2 regions of the Exiguobacterium sp. E4787 genome follow, and region 2 is predicted to be linked to the other one. Evidence: riboswitches for the same ligand, from Rfam matches in the RefSeq annotation. Region 2 holds a riboswitch; the other holds the start of a gene.
The links. Region 2 has a riboswitch for S-adenosylmethionine ahead of metK (methionine adenosyltransferase). Riboswitches for the same ligand answer to the same signal wherever they lie in the genome.
Positions count from the first base shown of each region.

Region 1: linked by a shared signal. The riboswitch ahead of KNP80_RS10125 (MetQ/NlpA family ABC transporter substrate-binding protein) and the one ahead of metK (methionine adenosyltransferase) in region 2 are both predicted to bind S-adenosylmethionine.

Region 1 is NZ_JACSLY010000008.1:47,154-55,030, reverse strand. It holds gene KNP80_RS10160 (hypothetical protein) at 71-475, opposite strand; gene KNP80_RS10155 (hypothetical protein) at 510-1,766, opposite strand; gene KNP80_RS10150 (hypothetical protein) at 1,778-3,070, opposite strand; gene KNP80_RS10145 (DUF302 domain-containing protein) at 3,175-3,558, opposite strand; gene KNP80_RS10140 (Spx/MgsR family RNA polymerase-binding regulatory protein) at 3,731-4,126, shown strand; gene KNP80_RS10135 (methionine ABC transporter permease) at 4,154-4,816, opposite strand; gene KNP80_RS10130 (methionine ABC transporter ATP-binding protein) at 4,788-5,822, opposite strand; gene KNP80_RS10125 (MetQ/NlpA family ABC transporter substrate-binding protein) at 5,832-6,653, opposite strand; SAM riboswitch class I at 6,726-6,830, opposite strand; gene KNP80_RS10120 (iron-containing alcohol dehydrogenase) at 6,871-7,877, opposite strand, start outside.
Region 2 is NZ_JACSLY010000001.1:395,224-403,100, reverse strand. It holds gene ytkD (RNA deprotection pyrophosphohydrolase) at 1-261, shown strand, start outside; gene KNP80_RS02075 (alpha/beta hydrolase family protein) at 242-997, shown strand; gene pckA (phosphoenolpyruvate carboxykinase (ATP)) at 1,033-2,604, opposite strand; SAM riboswitch class I at 2,920-3,039, shown strand; gene metK (methionine adenosyltransferase) at 3,172-4,380, shown strand; gene KNP80_RS02060 (hypothetical protein) at 4,420-4,917, opposite strand; gene KNP80_RS02055 (GNAT family N-acetyltransferase) at 5,082-5,552, shown strand; gene KNP80_RS02050 (alpha/beta fold hydrolase) at 5,642-6,358, shown strand; gene mnmM (tRNA 5-(aminomethyl)-2-thiouridylate-methyltransferase MnmM) at 6,391-6,963, opposite strand; gene mnmL (tRNA modification radical SAM protein MnmL/YtqA) at 6,917-7,877, opposite strand, start outside.

The DNA.
Region 1 (7,877 bases), on a different contig from region 2:
TTGAAGTGTTTTCCAGTCATTCTCGATGAGACCACAATCAAAAGGACCCGTGCTTTGCACGAGCCCTCAATCATTTCGATTTATCGAAGATGGCTTGCAACCGAGTGACCAGTTCGGCCGTGAGTTCGCCCCGGCTGTCCTTCGGATTGATGCCGCCGATTATCTGTTCTTCGTACCAAATCCCGAAGTCGAGCGAACGCTCGGGCGCATCGTCCGGCGTATAGACGAACGTCGCTCTCACATCCGGGTCCCGCTCGATTGGAACGGGTTGGTCTTCCCATTCAACCTCATCCGTCGTTCGATCAAGCTGAGTAATCGTCTCAGCGTCGGTAATGGTGCGTATCGGTCCATAGGCACCATCCGAGTTTAACGGCTGATAGTCGATGCGAGACGGATCCAAGTCTTCCTCGCTACTGGCACAACCGCCAAGAAGCAGTCCCATACAGATGACACATCCTGACAACATGCGTTTCAACAGGGCATCCCTCCTCGATTTACGTCCAATCCATTCATTCGAACGCCTGCGGGAACAGCTGTTGGAACGTCACCGCCCCGGCGCTCGACAGTTTGAACACTTTCCCGGTCTTCACGTCCTTCACATAGACATCGACTTTTTTCGACCGTTGCTGATAACTGACTTCGAACTGTTGACCGAGATTCCCACGCAACAGCGTCAAATACTTATAGTCATTCATTTCACCACTCTTCGTCGACGGGCGCGCGGTCTCGACGGCTTCGACCAACCGATCATAAGCTTTGCCGCTCACGTTCACAGCATCAGGGTAAGGGAGCGGGACTTCCCGGTGATACGGATACTGATGGAGGTAAGCGACCGCTATCTCGTCTTGATCTGCAGAATCGGTCAAGAGAGGGCTCGTTCGATAGCGCATCGACACGGTTTTTGTTACGTTTTGTCCGTCCACGTCAATCGTGACGTCATATAGCGGATAGGCTGTCATCGGTTCCATCGTGCCACCGTTATGGATTCGACGGAAGGTTAAACTGTCAGCCCCGTTGAGCAAATCGGCATCTTGTAAAATGGAGGAGGAATAGCGAGCCTTGTCTCCACCATAAGACTGGAGCAGATGAGGCATGTTCGTGGCCTTATCTCGTCCTAATGCGATAAACACATCGGACGGTCTAAGGTTCGGCAAAAAGTGGAAAGATGGGGTAAAGTACCCCCCTTCTTCAATCCCAATCTCGACCGTGCCACTAAATCCAGGCGAAATCCTCATAAGTGTGACCGGATACGGTTCGATGTCTTGTTCATTGTCATAGAAGGCGTCCGGCTTATGTAACGCAGCCCGTTCATTTTCGGTCGCGATATAGACGGTCGGAAGAGCAGACATTTCAGTTCCGACCTCGTCTTTCAAGTAGGCAGGTCTTTCTGCAAGCTCGACGGCCCGATACCCTTCCATCCCGTCCATCCGGTCTGATTTACAGAGCGCATAGATTGTATCCCCCTCGACATAGGTCACTTCATTAAAACTATATCCATAATAGTCATCATTCATAAGCGGGGCCCGGGTCGCATACGCCATTCCAAGCACGGAAAACGTCTCTCCATTCAGTTCGGACAGGGGTTCACCGTCTTCACATTGGTTCAATATGGCTTCGGCATCCACTACAGGCTCCTGACTGTTCATCGTAACCCGCTCGGCCTGCCAATGCTCCTCGATATGGCCATAGCGGACGACGTCAACGTCTTCCGAGCAGCCTGCCGTCAACCATAACAGTGACAATGCCATCAACGCTCGTTTTTTCATATTCAACCCACTCATTTCTTCTTCAAGTCAGGGAAGTAGGACAAGAACGTCTCGGCCCCTTCGCTCGTCAGTTTGTACGTTTCGTCGGTCGAGCGGTCGGTCACGTAAATATCCAGCTTCTTCGAGCGCTGTTTATACGTCACCTCGAACTCTTGTCCCTTGTGTCCATCGACGATTGTTAAAAGCGGATAGTCGCCTTCATCACCTTGACGCTTCGTCGGTTCAGCGGAATTGATCGCTTGGACGAGGTCATCCATCTCGTTCCCCGCTGCTTTTAAAAGAACCGGGTATGACAACGGAGATTCCGGGTTGAACGGCTGTTGATGAAGATAAACGAGCGGACCGACCACAAGTGGCATGTAGTCTTCGTCAGGTTGCGTCTCGAGCTGCTTTCGTTCCGCTGTCGATAATAAGTCAGAAGTGCGGTATGTGAACGTCATCGTCTCATTGACGACTTTTCCATCACGAGTATAGGTGAACTCATACAATGGATAAGTCTGGTCCGGGACGAGCTCCGCCTCGAGGGGGATGCGCTCGACGCTCAACGCTTCATATGTAAGCCCTTCTGCGGTTTGGTCAATCATCGACTCGAGTGGAGTCACCGAGAAATAAAGATCCGCAAACATGAGCAGCAAATACGGTTTCTCAGTAATCGTGTCGTAACCGATCGCTACTTTGATATCTTTCATGCTGGCCATCGACGGATCGAACGAGAACAACGGATATGGACTCGGCATTCCCCCGATTTCTACTTCAATCTCACCGTACAGAGCCGGGGAAAAGGCGACGAGCGTTTCGAGGAACGGTTCAATCGGGTTGCCTGACTCGTTCAATTCATCGGCATCCCGTAAGGCGGTTTTGGCGGACTTATCGGCCGGACCGACGACTGGATAACGACCGATCGGTGTCCCTGTTGATACGTCCACATCGTCAGGGAACGACTCGATCACTTCCGCCGAGTAGCGGTTCGAGGCCATGTCACGACAAAGCACATAATTCTCATCCCCTTTCATATATGATACGGCCTTGAACGCATACTCCTCACCCGTGTCCGTCATCGGATAGCGGTTCGCCACGATCGTATCGAACACGATCAAGTCGCCTTCCAGCTCGGTCGTCAACTTACCGCTACAGGCTTCAAGCGTCTCATCGGCTGAATGAAGGGAAATCAACTCCTCCTTGGCATACTTGCTGACGGTCCAATGCGCGTCGACGTAAGACAAGTTTACGACGTCCGGCTTTTCCACACCGCAACCAACCAATAAGCCTGTGGATAGTACAAATAAACCGACTAACTTTTTCAAATCATCCGCCCCTCACCATTTATTTGTACCAATTTTACCATTATATTACTTTAGGAGGGAACACGAAAAAACCCGTCCGACGACCTGGACGGGTTCAATGACCGTTACACAGTTTTATCGATGGCTCGGGTCAATCTCGTCTCGACATCGCGTGCTACAGCTTGGAGCGACTCATCCTCGATCAGTTCGATCAGTTTCGTCGGCTTTGGCATCCCGACATGGGTCGACCCGTCTTTCGTGAAGACGGCGAGCTTGCATGGGAGGAAATAACCGCCTTCCCGGTGCGCCGTGATGACTTTTTTCGCTTCTTTTGGATTGCACACTTCGAGGATGCGGTAGTCCCCATCAATCGCTTGACCTTTCTCTTCGAGCGTCTCACTCAAATTGAAGTCCCAAAGCACCCCGAACTCTTCCTCTTTGAGCGTCGTTTTCAGTTTCTCGACGACCGCTTCGACCGTCTGATCGGTCTTGACCGTGTAATCAAACATGTGAACCTCTCCTAAGATGTAGTCTCTCTCGTTTTGTACCCGAAGTGAGGACCGACAAATTGTCTGTTTGGTCGAAAAAAGTATATGTGATTTGAAACATATTCGATGTCCGTCACGTATGTATGAGAGAAAATAAAGAAGTCCAACCTTACGTAAAGGAGAAGTGGTTGCCGTGACGGTCACCGTATTCACACATACAAGCTGCAGTTCTTCCCGTAAGACGATCGATTGGTTACGCGAACAGAACATCCCGTTCATCGAGAAAAAATTGACCGACCAAGGGATGTCATTCACCGAGTTCAAAGATATGCTCCGCCTCACCGAGAACGGGACGACCGACCTGCTGTCCGTCCAAAAGAGCGTGTATAAACAAGCGGCGGATCAACTCGACGAGATGTCGCTCCGTGAGCTGTACAGTTTCGTGGCGTCGCATCCCCAGATTTTAAAAAGTCCCATCGTCGTCGACGACAACCGGATTCAAATCGGGTTCAGCGAGAAAGAGATCCGGACGTTCATCCCGCGCCATGACCGCATCGCCGAATTGAAACGATTACTCGACAACAAGTAAGAGCCCTGCCGAAGCAGAGCTCTTTTCTTATGCCTTCTTGAGTCGGGCCGCCAAGCGGTTGCCGAACGATTGAATCGATTGGACGAGCAGAATCAAGACGAAGATGGTCACGTACATGACCTCCGGCTCGAATCGAAGATGCCCGTACTGATAGGCGATATCGCCGAGTCCACCGGCCCCGACGAGTCCGGCCATCGCGGTCGCCCCGATCAAACCGATCGTCGCGATCGTCAAACCGAGCACAATCGAGGAGCGGGCCTCCCGAATCAATACGTACCAGATGATTTTCCGGGTCGAGATGCCCATCGCCTCATACGCCTCGACGACGCCGCGGTCGACCTCGAGCAGCGCCGACTCCATGAGTCGCGCGATATACGGGGCCGTGAACACGATTAGCGGTAACAGCACGCCTTGGACGCCGATCGTCGTTCCCATGATGAAGCGGGTGAACGGGAGGATGAAGAATAAGAGAATGATGAATGGGATTGAACGGACGACGTTGATGACGCTCGACAAGATGCCGTAGAAATAACGGTTGGCGAGCCGCCCGTGCGGTCGCGTCAAGACGAGCAGCGTCCCGAGCGGCAGTCCGATCAACGTCGAGATGACGAGCGCGATGCCGGTCATCGTGAGCGTCTGAATCGTCCCCGTCCAAATCAAGTCACCCCAATTTTCCCAAAACTGAAGCATGGTTCGTCACCTCCTTCACTTTCACACCGCTCGCCTCTAAGAAACGGACGGCTTGGTCGGTCTGGGCCTTATCGCCGTCCAAATGGACGAGCAGATTACCGACGAGACCACCTTTCAACTTTTTGATGCCGCCCCCGATGATGTTCGGCAGTAAGCCGAACCGTTTCGTCAATTGGGCGAGCACGGCCTGTTCACTTTGATGGCCGATGAACGACAAGTTGACGAGCGTCCCGTGCGTGCTCAATTCGTCGACGACCTCTTTCGGGACATCGAGGTTCGTTTTCAAGAATTTGCGCGTCGTCGCATGCTGCGGGTCAGAGAACACGTCGAGCACGTTCCCTTCTTCGATGATCCGGCCGGCCTCGATAACCGCGACCCGGTCGCAGATGCGCTCGATGACTTCCATCTCGTGGGTGATGAGGAAAATCGTCAGCCCGAGCTCGCGGTTGATGTCGAGCAACAGGTCGAGGATCGACTCGGTCGTCTCTGGGTCGAGCGCGCTCGTCGCCTCGTCGCTGAGCAAGATGTCCGGCTCATGCGCGAGGGCGCGGGCGATGGCGACACGTTGCTTCTGTCCGCCCGACAATTGCTCCGGGTAATGTTTCCGATGGTCCGTCAATCCGACGATGTCGAGATACTTGTCGACACGCTCACGGATCGTGCGCTTATCAAGCCCCTCGAGACGGAGCGGGATGGCGACGTTCTCTTCGACGGTCGCCGTCTTCAGCAGGTTGTAATGTTGGAAAATCATCCCGATGCGATGACGCAGCTTCGAGAGCCCTCGTTTGTCGAGTCTCGTGATGTCCTGTCCTTCGATTTCGACCTGGCCCGACGTCGGGCGTTCGAGCAGGTTGATCATACGGATGAGCGTGCTCTTGCCGGCCCCGCTTCGCCCGATGATACCGAAGATTTCGCCTTTATCGATGGTGAGCGAGACGTCGTCGAGTGCGGTGACGGCACTTTTATTTACCGTGAACGTCTTCGTGATGCCTTTAAGTGCGATCATAGGCCCTCCTTAAAACGCCGGGACGATCGAGCCGTCGAACGTCTCTTCGATGAACGTCCGGACCTCGTCCGAGTGATAGTACGATTTGAGCGTGGCGACGACTTCGTCATCCTTGTTGTCGGTGCGGACGACGACGTAGTTCGGATACGGGTTGTCGACCGTGTCCTCGTGGAACAAAGCGTCCTCGTTGATGGACAGGCCGGCACCCATCGCGAAGTTCGTGTTGATGGCCGCGAGCGCGACTTCCGGGAGCTGGGTCGGGAGCTGCGACGCCTCGAGCTCGATGAATTCAAGGTTGAGCGGGTTCTCGGCAATATCGCGTTTCGTCGCCTTGTCCGTCAAGCCTTCCTTCAGCGTGATGAGTCCCGCTGTCTCATACAGACGTAGCGCCCGCAACTCGTTCGCCGGGTCGTTCGGGACAGCGACCTTGTCGCCTTCTTTTAAATCTTTAATGTCCGTCAACTTCTCTGAGTAGAGACCCATCGGGAAGGCGACGGTCTTGAACACGTCGTCGATTTTATAGTCTTTATCGGCTTTTTGCAGTTCGAGGAATGAGAGCGTCTGATAGCTGTTGACGTCGAGGCTGCCCTCGGCGAGCGCTGTGTTCGGCGTATTGTAGTCGTTGAACACCTTGATATCAAGCTCGAGTCCGTCTTCGGCCGCGAGTTCTTTCACTTTCTCGGCGATCTGTTGGTGCGGCCCGCCCGTGACGCCGATCGTGAGCGACTCCGTGCTGAGCGCCTCACTTGCGTCCGATTGTCCGCATGCTGAGAGCGCGATGGCGGCGAGTAGTGATGTTCCTGCAAGTACTGTTTTCTGTTTGATGTTCATTTGTTTTCCTCCTCCAAAATGAAAGCCCGCTACTCATTCAGAGTGGCGGGCACGACAAGTCAAAGTCGGACACGCTCATCTCCCAGACGATTTCGTCTGTTGGAATTAGCACCATGATCATTACGATCTGGTTGCCGGGTTTCACAGGGCCAGTCCCTCCACCACTCTTGATAAGCAATCGGTCTATTTAGTTGTTATCATCTTACTTTTAATTGGTTTAATTGTAAATAGATAATTGTAAATTTTCAAAAATTATTTTCAGAAAATCTTTATCGAGCGGTGCCGGCAATTGTTGCAGCTCGGTCTCCGTCATGACGGAGTCGACCAGTACCGGGATGTCGCTCGACCCGACCCCGAGCGCCGCGAGCGTCGTCGGGGCACCGAACCGTTTCAACCAGGCTTCCAAATACGGGGCATCGGCCGAGCGCCGCAAGCGCTCTTGGACGATTAGGCCGAAGCCGACCTTGTCTCCGTGCAAGAATGAGTGGGTCGACTCGAACCGGCTGAGCGAGTTATGGACCGCATGGCCTACGGCGACGCGTGTCCCGGCGTCACCAAAGCCACCGACGGCGCCGCCGATGGCGAGCACGTGATCGACCGCGAAGCGGACGTCGTCACTATACGACTCAAAAGCGTGCTCGCTCAATTCAAGTTCGACGAGACGCCCGCACTGTTCGGCCAAGACGAGTCCGGTGTTGACGCCGGCGTCAGCTGAGCTGTCACCACTCAAATAACGGGCCTCGTAAAACTTCGCGACCGTGTCGATGACACCTGCCCGGAAGTATTCATATGGTGAGCGAGAGATGACCCGTGAGTCGACGATGACCCGTTCGATGACGACGCGGAACATGTCGTAGCGGTCGTAGCTCCCGTCCTCCTGATAGACGACGCTGAGCGGTGTGAACGCCGCACAGTTGGAGGCGAGCGTTGGGACGACGATGAGCGGGACGTTCCGTTGATAGGCGACAAGTTTGGCCGTATCGACGAGCTTGCCGCCGCCGATGGCGATTAACACGTCGGCGTCAAACGGTTTGAGCCGTTCGACTTCCGAGTCCGTGCACTCCCCGCTGAACCTTGTTGCCGGATAGTCCGCGATTCCCGGATCGATTTCCCGAACGATGCCATATCCGTTCTGACCGTGCAGGACGTGGGCACGTCGGCCGTCGACTAAGTCATCGAGACGGTCGAGCGCGTCATCGGCGTGGTCATATTCAAGGACGGCCT
Region 2 (7,877 bases):
GAGACGGGCGGTGTCGTGAAGACGCTCCATTATCTCGGCCAATATCGCGTGCTCGGGCGCGGCGACACGGTCATTAAAAATATTTATTTCGCCGAAATCGAACGTTTCGACGATCATCCGGCGGTCGACGAGACCGATGGGGCCGTCCTTATGAAGGAATTGCCGACGAATCTGCTCCGCAACAATCGGTACAGCTTCATGATGAAAGACCGGGTGCTACCGGAAACGATGAAGGTGCTCTATGAAAAACAATTGGTTTGACAAGGTCGAGGTCCTGCCGCCATATGCCGGTTACCCGGTCCATCGTGGCTGGTATGCGACGCGTGACGGTGAGGACGTCGTCGCCTATACGATCACACCGAAACGGCCGAACGGACACGTCTTGTTCTATCTACGCGGCGGAACAGGACGCATCGGGGATGTGCGTTTGCCCCGGTTGATGCAGTTCGCTGCCAAAGGTTTTCATGTCGTAGCGCCTGTTTACCGGGGTAACCATGGCGGAAGCGGGAAAGAGGACTTCGGTGGCGCCGATTTAGAGGACGTCCTGTCTCTCTACGATCGCGTCCGTCGAACGGATACGTTCATTCATGCCCTTGGTTTCTCGCGCGGGGGCATGATGGCGTTGTCGCTCGCCGCGGAACGACCGCTCACGTCCGTCACGTCATGGGCGGGTGTGACCAATCTCGAGTGGACGTATGAAGAACAGCGTTCGATGCGGAAGATGTTGCGCCGTATGACCGGGGGCGACCCGGAAGCGGCACGTGCAGCTTATGTCGAGCGCTCGCCGCTCTACAAGGAATGGGATGCACCGACGTTGTTGATTCACGGCACCGATGATGAACAAGTCCGCCTGCGCCATGCGACGGCGGTCGCGGAACGGATGGGGGAGCGGGCCGAACTTTGGGTCGTCCCGTTCGCCCATCAACTCCCGTTTTGGGAAAAATGGAAGACGACCGATGCGGCGATGGACTGGATGCTCGCCAACTCAAAAAAATGAGACGACTGCCGAATCGGCAATCGTCTCATTTTTCGTTATACGATGATTGGTCCGGCCGCAACGACCGCCTCACTCGCTTTCGTGAATCGTTTGAAATTGTCCTGGAACTTCCGGGCGAGCGCCGTTGCCTCGGCATCGTAGCGCGCTCCGTCTTTCCATGTGTCCCGCGGATTGAGCACGTCGCCTGGCACGCCATCAATGTGGCGTGGAATCTCGACATTGAAAATGTCGTGGCGCGTCGTCTCGACGTCACGCAATTTGCCGTTGACCGCCGCGTTCACCATCGCCCGTGTATAGGCGAGCTTCATCCGTGATCCTTCTCCGTACGCGCCCCCGGTCCAACCCGTGTTGACGAGATAGACGTCGACGTCGTGCTTCTCAATCAGCGTACCGAGCATGTCCGCATAGCGCTCCGGTGCGAGTGGCAAGAACGGTGACCCGAAGCAGGTCGAGAACGTCGCCTGTGGTTCAGTGACGCCGCGCTCCGTGCCGGCGAGTTTTGACGTATACCCTGACAAGAAGTGGTACATCGCCTGCTCTTTCGTCAATTTGCTGATTGGAGGCAATACCCCGTATGCATCGGCCGTCAAGAAGACGATCGTGTTCGGATGACCGGCCCGTGACGGAAGCATCGCGTTATCGATGAATTGAATCGGATAGGCGGCCCGTGTGTTCTCGGTGAGCGAGATATTCTTATAATCCGGTGCCCGGTTCTCGTCCAAGACGACGTTCTCAATCAATGAGCCGAAACGGATGGCATCGTAGATTTCCGGCTCGTTCTCGCGCGACAAATTGATCGTCTTCGCGTAGCAACCGCCCTCGATATTGAAGACGCCGTCGGGTGACCAACCGTGCTCGTCATCCCCAATCAAATGACGTTCCGGGTCGGCCGACAGTGTCGTCTTCCCAGTTCCCGATAGACCGAAGAAGAGGGCCGTCTCGCCGGCGTCCGATACGTTTGCCGAGCAGTGCATCGATAACACATGTTGTTCCGGCAACAAGAAGTTCATGACCGAGAAAATCGATTTTTTAATCTCGCCGCCGTATTCTGTTCCCCCGATCAGAATGGTCCGCTTGGCGAATGAGACGAGAATAAACGTTTCGGAGTTCGTCCCGTCGACGACTGGGTCGGCCTTATAACTCGGTGCATAGATGACCGTGAATGGCTCGAAGGCACCTTTCGTCGGCCATTCGCGCAAGAACAACTGTTTGGCGAACAAGTTGTGCCACGCGTATTCCGTGATGGCACGGACCGGGAGCGTATAGTGCTCGTCTGCCCCTGCAGACGCCTCGAGATAATAAAGCTTGTCTTTCGTTTCGAGGTGCGTCAACACTTTGTCGAGCAGCGCGGTGAACTTCTCTTCCGCGATCGGTTGGTTGACCGGACCCCAGTCTACTAAATGGTTGCTGACTTCATCTTGCACGACGAATTTGTCTTTCGGTGACCGTCCTGTGAATTTCCCAGTACTGACCGATAAAGCCCCGTCTTTCGTCAGTACGCCCTCACCGTTGTGAATGGCTTCTTCCACCAGTTCTGGAACCGTCAAGTTCCGCATCATGTCGGCACCTTTAATTAATTCTTCGATTTTCAGGAGCGTTGTAGCCATCCTGAATCCCACCTTTCCCCTAAATAGATGTGGATGAAATCCGCATACTTCCGCGTTTAATCAGTATGACGTTTTTATTATATGTGACATACTAATCAAAGACAAGCATTTTTTACCCTTTAAAGTAAGCGCTTTCTTACATTGTCATTCTAACATATTCTGTACCAGGTCATAGTACAAAAACCAAAACGGACAAAAAAATGTTTGATATTTCACAAACATAACTATTTGACCGTTTGTGAAAAGTTTGACGAATTCGGTCGATACGCTTGACAGAACGGGGTGTCATTTATATGATGGTCTTCGTAACGGATACTCTTATTCTGAGCGGTGGAGGGAACAAGGCCCTACGAAGCCCAGCAACCGTCCGATTTTTCATTGTTATTCGGAAAAGGTGCTATCCTGAAGCGAAGCGTAAGCTTCGAACGATAAGAGGGTAAGGAAGAACGATTCAACCTTTCCCATTTGAACATGGCGAGAGGTTTTTTTCATTACCGTCCCAAAGCAACGCGTAAGGGGAACGAGTACCGTCCACACATCACCCTTTATTATAGGAGGTTTTTCGAAATGGCAAACTTGAACCGTCGACTTTTCACTTCGGAGTCCGTCACGGAAGGACATCCGGATAAAATTTGTGACCAAATCTCAGATGCGATTTTGGATGCAATTTTAGCTGAAGATCCAAACGCCCGCGTTGCGGCTGAGACGTCTGTCACAACAGGTCTCGTGCTCGTAGCAGGTGAAATCACAACATCAACTTACGTGGATATCCCGAAAGTTGTTCGTGAAACTGTTCGTGAGATCGGCTACACACGTGCGAAATATGGTTTCGATGCAGAGACTTGTGCAGTCCTCACATCGATCGATGAGCAATCGGTAGACATCGCGCAAGGTGTTGACCAAGCGCTCGAAGCTCGTGAAGGACAAATGACTGAAGAAGAAATCGATGCGATCGGTGCTGGTGACCAAGGTCTCATGTTCGGTTACGCAACAAAAGAGACGCCGGAACTCATGCCGCTCCCGATTTCACTCGCTCACAAATTGTCACGTCGTTTGGCAGAAGTTCGTAAAAACGGCACGCTCGCTTACCTTCGCCCAGACGGTAAGACACAAGTGACAGTCGAATACGACGAAGCGAACAACCCAGTTCGCATCGACACAATCGTCATCTCGACACAACACGCAGAAGACATCACGCTCGAGCAAATCCAAGCTGATTTGAAAAAGCACGTCATCGATGCAGTCATCCCGGCTGAACTCATCGACGCGGAAACAAAATACTTCATCAACCCGACTGGCCGCTTCGTAATCGGTGGACCACAAGGGGATGCAGGCCTTACAGGACGCAAAATCATCGTCGATACGTACGGTGGATACGCACGTCACGGCGGCGGCGCGTTCTCAGGTAAAGATCCTACCAAAGTTGACCGTTCAGCAGCATATGCAGCTCGTTACGTGGCGAAAAACCTCGTCGCAGCGGGACTCGCTGACAAAGCAGAAGTTCAACTTGCTTACGCAATCGGTGTTGCTCACCCGGTATCGATTGCGGTCGATACGTTCGGCACAGGCAAATTGAGCGAGACTGAGCTCGTCGAACTCGTTCGTGAGAACTTCGACCTCCGTCCGGCGGGTATCATCAAGATGCTCGACCTTCGTCGCCCAATCTACAAGCAGACAGCAGCTTACGGCCACTTCGGTCGTACAGACGTGGAACTCCCATGGGAGCAAACGGATAAAGCGGCAGTGCTCGAAGAAGGCGCGAAACGCTTCGCATAAGCATAGAAAAACGACCTTTCACTCGAAAGGTCGTTTTCTTTAGGTTTGCGGCTTATGTTCAGTTGTCGTGTTCTCTTTGCCAAGTGCCGTATCTTTCGCTTCGACGACTTTCTCGCCGATTGATTGTAAATCCGATTTCGCTTCTTGCGCCGTCCCGACGACTTTGTTCACGTCTTGTTTGACCGTATCAACTTCACCGGCGACTTTTTCATAGACGTTTTGCACGTCGGTCGCGACGTCTTGAATGACCTCGGTCGCTGCTTTCACTTGACCGATGACCTGTGACGCCGTTCCGGCCGGGTCTTGCTTGACCGTATCGACGAGACCGCCGACCGATGACTTCGCGCTCGAGAACGACTGTTTCGTGTTCTCACGGTTCGACGTGCTAAGTAAGGCGAGCAGGCCGCCGACGAGGGCGCCGAGGAGCATCCCGGTCACGACTGTGATTTTTGGACCTCCTGTGCTCGTTTGTTCAAACTGACGGTTCGGATGATTGGATTGCTCGACTTGTGGGTCATGCTGCAATTTCGGTTCCATGATAACACTCCTTTTTGTAAGTTGGCATTGATACTCTTATACCCGACACAAAATGGAAAATAACGTCTTCCCTCATTTCGACATCAAAAAGTAATGAACGGGCAGGATATTTTTTTGTTGATGGGGAATGTTACTACTAGATTGGCCAAAAGGGGGATGCCGTTATGAAGATTCGAGAAGCCGTGCCAGAAGATGCCGCCACCATCCGCGACATTGCGCTCGCGACGGTCAGTGAACGAGACGAGGTTCGTTCGAAAGTAATGGAACGCGCCTATCAACAAGAAGAGATCGTCCGCGCCATCAGTTCAAGCGAGGAAGCGAAAGAGCAGTTGTTCATTGTCGGTGAGGCCGAAGGCGACGTCATCGGCTTCTATCACGCCATCGACCGCGGGGACACATGGGAAGTACTCCGTCTCTATCTTCATCCGGCTCATCACCGTCAAGGCCTAGGGACGGCACTGTTGTCGCATCTACGGGAACGGAAAGTCCAACCGATCGAGCTGTACATCGAAAGCTCGAACGAGCAAGCCATCGCTTTCTTGAGTCATGAGGCGTTCATCGAACTGAATCGAATCCAAGAGGAAGTGTACGATCAACCGATGGAACTGATTCATTTACGGTACGACCCGCGCTAAGACCCTAGACGGATTTTCAACCAAACATCAGTCTCGGCTGATGTTTTTTGTTAGTATAAAGATATGTGATAACAAAATGAGGTGACAGCATGGCTTATGAAGAAGAATCACGAAAAGGGGTCATCGTGATCGTGTATCCGCTCCAGTTCACGTCGCGTTTGAGTGAAGCGTTTTTAGGACGGTTGCGGGACGAGTATGAAGTCCTCGTCGTGACCGGCCAGACGGTCGGTTTGACGGCAGAAGACCATAAATTGTTAATCAAGAACACGTTACGTGAGGCGAGTCAGTACAAGCTGCCGATTCACGTCATCGCGTTCAGTCTCGGGGCGTTGTTGACGAACCGCTTGCTCCAGGAATATGACGTGCCGCTCGGCAGTCTGACGTACATCTCACCGCTGTTCGACTGGCATCCGTCCCGCCAAATCGGCGGACTGAAACAAGTCGTGGCCAGTGCGGTCGACCGTTTCCGTCCTGACCTTCCGCTCGGCATGATGACGTTCATGGGTGGCGGGGAAGAGTCGTCGCGCTTCGGGGAGATCACGTACGGTCAATACCGTGAAATCGAAGAGGAAATCGTCGAGCATCAAGAAGAGAAGAAACATTTGCCGCGTCTGCCGCTCGCTTGTTTCTACGCACCGGACGATCGCTTCGCCGATGTGAAATTGACACTCAACGTCTGCCGGAAAATCGGCGGCGACCAAGTGTATATCCGCCGGCTTGAAGGGTTCCCGCACTTCGGCTATGAACGATTGAATACGAAGTTCGCGGAGACGCTCATCACGTTTTATGAATTGATTCGAGAATGAAAACAGGCGACTCGCATGAGTCGCCTGTTTTTTTATGCTCGTTTTTCAATCGCCACGATGAACGGGGGATGATTGATTTGATTGATGAAACCGTAGCGGAGGACACCGGCCCGCTTTTGATCGAGCGCCTCAACGTAGGCGAGCACCTCGTCGCGCTCGACTTTGCCGCTCTCATGGCCATGGTAGATGACGACGACGATGACGCCGCCGACGGCCATGACGTCGAGCAGTTGCTCGAGGGCGTCGATGGTCGTATTGCCAGACGTCGTGACCGTCTTGTCGCTCCCTGGTAAATAACCGAGATTGAACACGGCCGCCGTGATCGGACGTGTCTCGTCCGCCACAATTTTTTGGACCGTGTCGTGGCTGTCGTGGATAACAGTGACGCGGTCCGTCAATGCTGCTTCCTCGATACGAGTGCGTGTCGCCTCGACCGCTGCTGCTTGAACGTCGAACGCATAAACGTGTCCCGTCTCCTCGACGAGTTCGGCTAAAAACAATGTATCGTGCCCGTTGCCGGCCGTCATATCGATGGCAATGGCACCAGGCGTGACATGTTCACGAAGTAGGTATTTTGCGAACGGTAAAACTCTCATTAATCCCATGGCTCTCATCCTTCTTTTTTCCTTGGAAAGAATCACGACGCATTAATTCGGCATCGATGGCGTTCAGGACGGCCATCTTGTGCCGGCTCCACGTCGGACCAATCAACAGATCAGGCGGCCCGTCACCGGTCAAACGATGGATGACCATCTCGGGCGGCAATACTTCCAATTGATCGCAGACGAGCGAGACGTAAGTCGCCTCGTCCATGAGCTCGAGCAATCCTTTTTCGTATTGTCTGGCGAGCGGTGTCTGTTTCAAGACGTGGAGCAAATGGATCTTGATTCCTTGTACGTCCATTTTAGCAACTTCTCGCGCTGTGTCGAGCATCATGTCCGTCGTCTCGCCTGGCAGGCCGTTGATGATATGGACAACGACGCTGATCTGGCGTCGCCGGAGTTTGTCGAGTCCTTCCAAGAACGTCCTGTAGTCGTGACCACGATTGATTTTCCTCGCCGTCACATCGTGAATCGTCTGCAGGCCGAGTTCGACCGTGAGTGACGTCCGTTCATTCAACTCGGCGAGATAGTCGACGACGTCGTCCGGCAGACAGTCCGGTCGGGTCGCAATCGATAGACCGACGACACCGTCCTCCTCAAGGGCGGGTTCGAATAATTCCCGGAGCCGGGCGACGGGGGCATACGTGTTGCTGAACGCTTGGAAGTAGGCGATGTAACTGGCGTGTTTCCATTTTCGGTGCAGCCGCGCCTTCACTTCGGCGAATTGGACCGAAATCGGATCACAGGCGTTGCCGGCGAAGTCGCCACTTCCGTCATCCGAGCAGAACGTACACCCGCCCTTCGAGACGAGTCCGTCCCGGTTCGGACAAGTGAAGCCGCCGTCGAGCGGTACTTTGAACACTTTCCGGCCGAACTCGCGGCGATATGCTTCATTTAATTTGTGATATCTGGCTTCG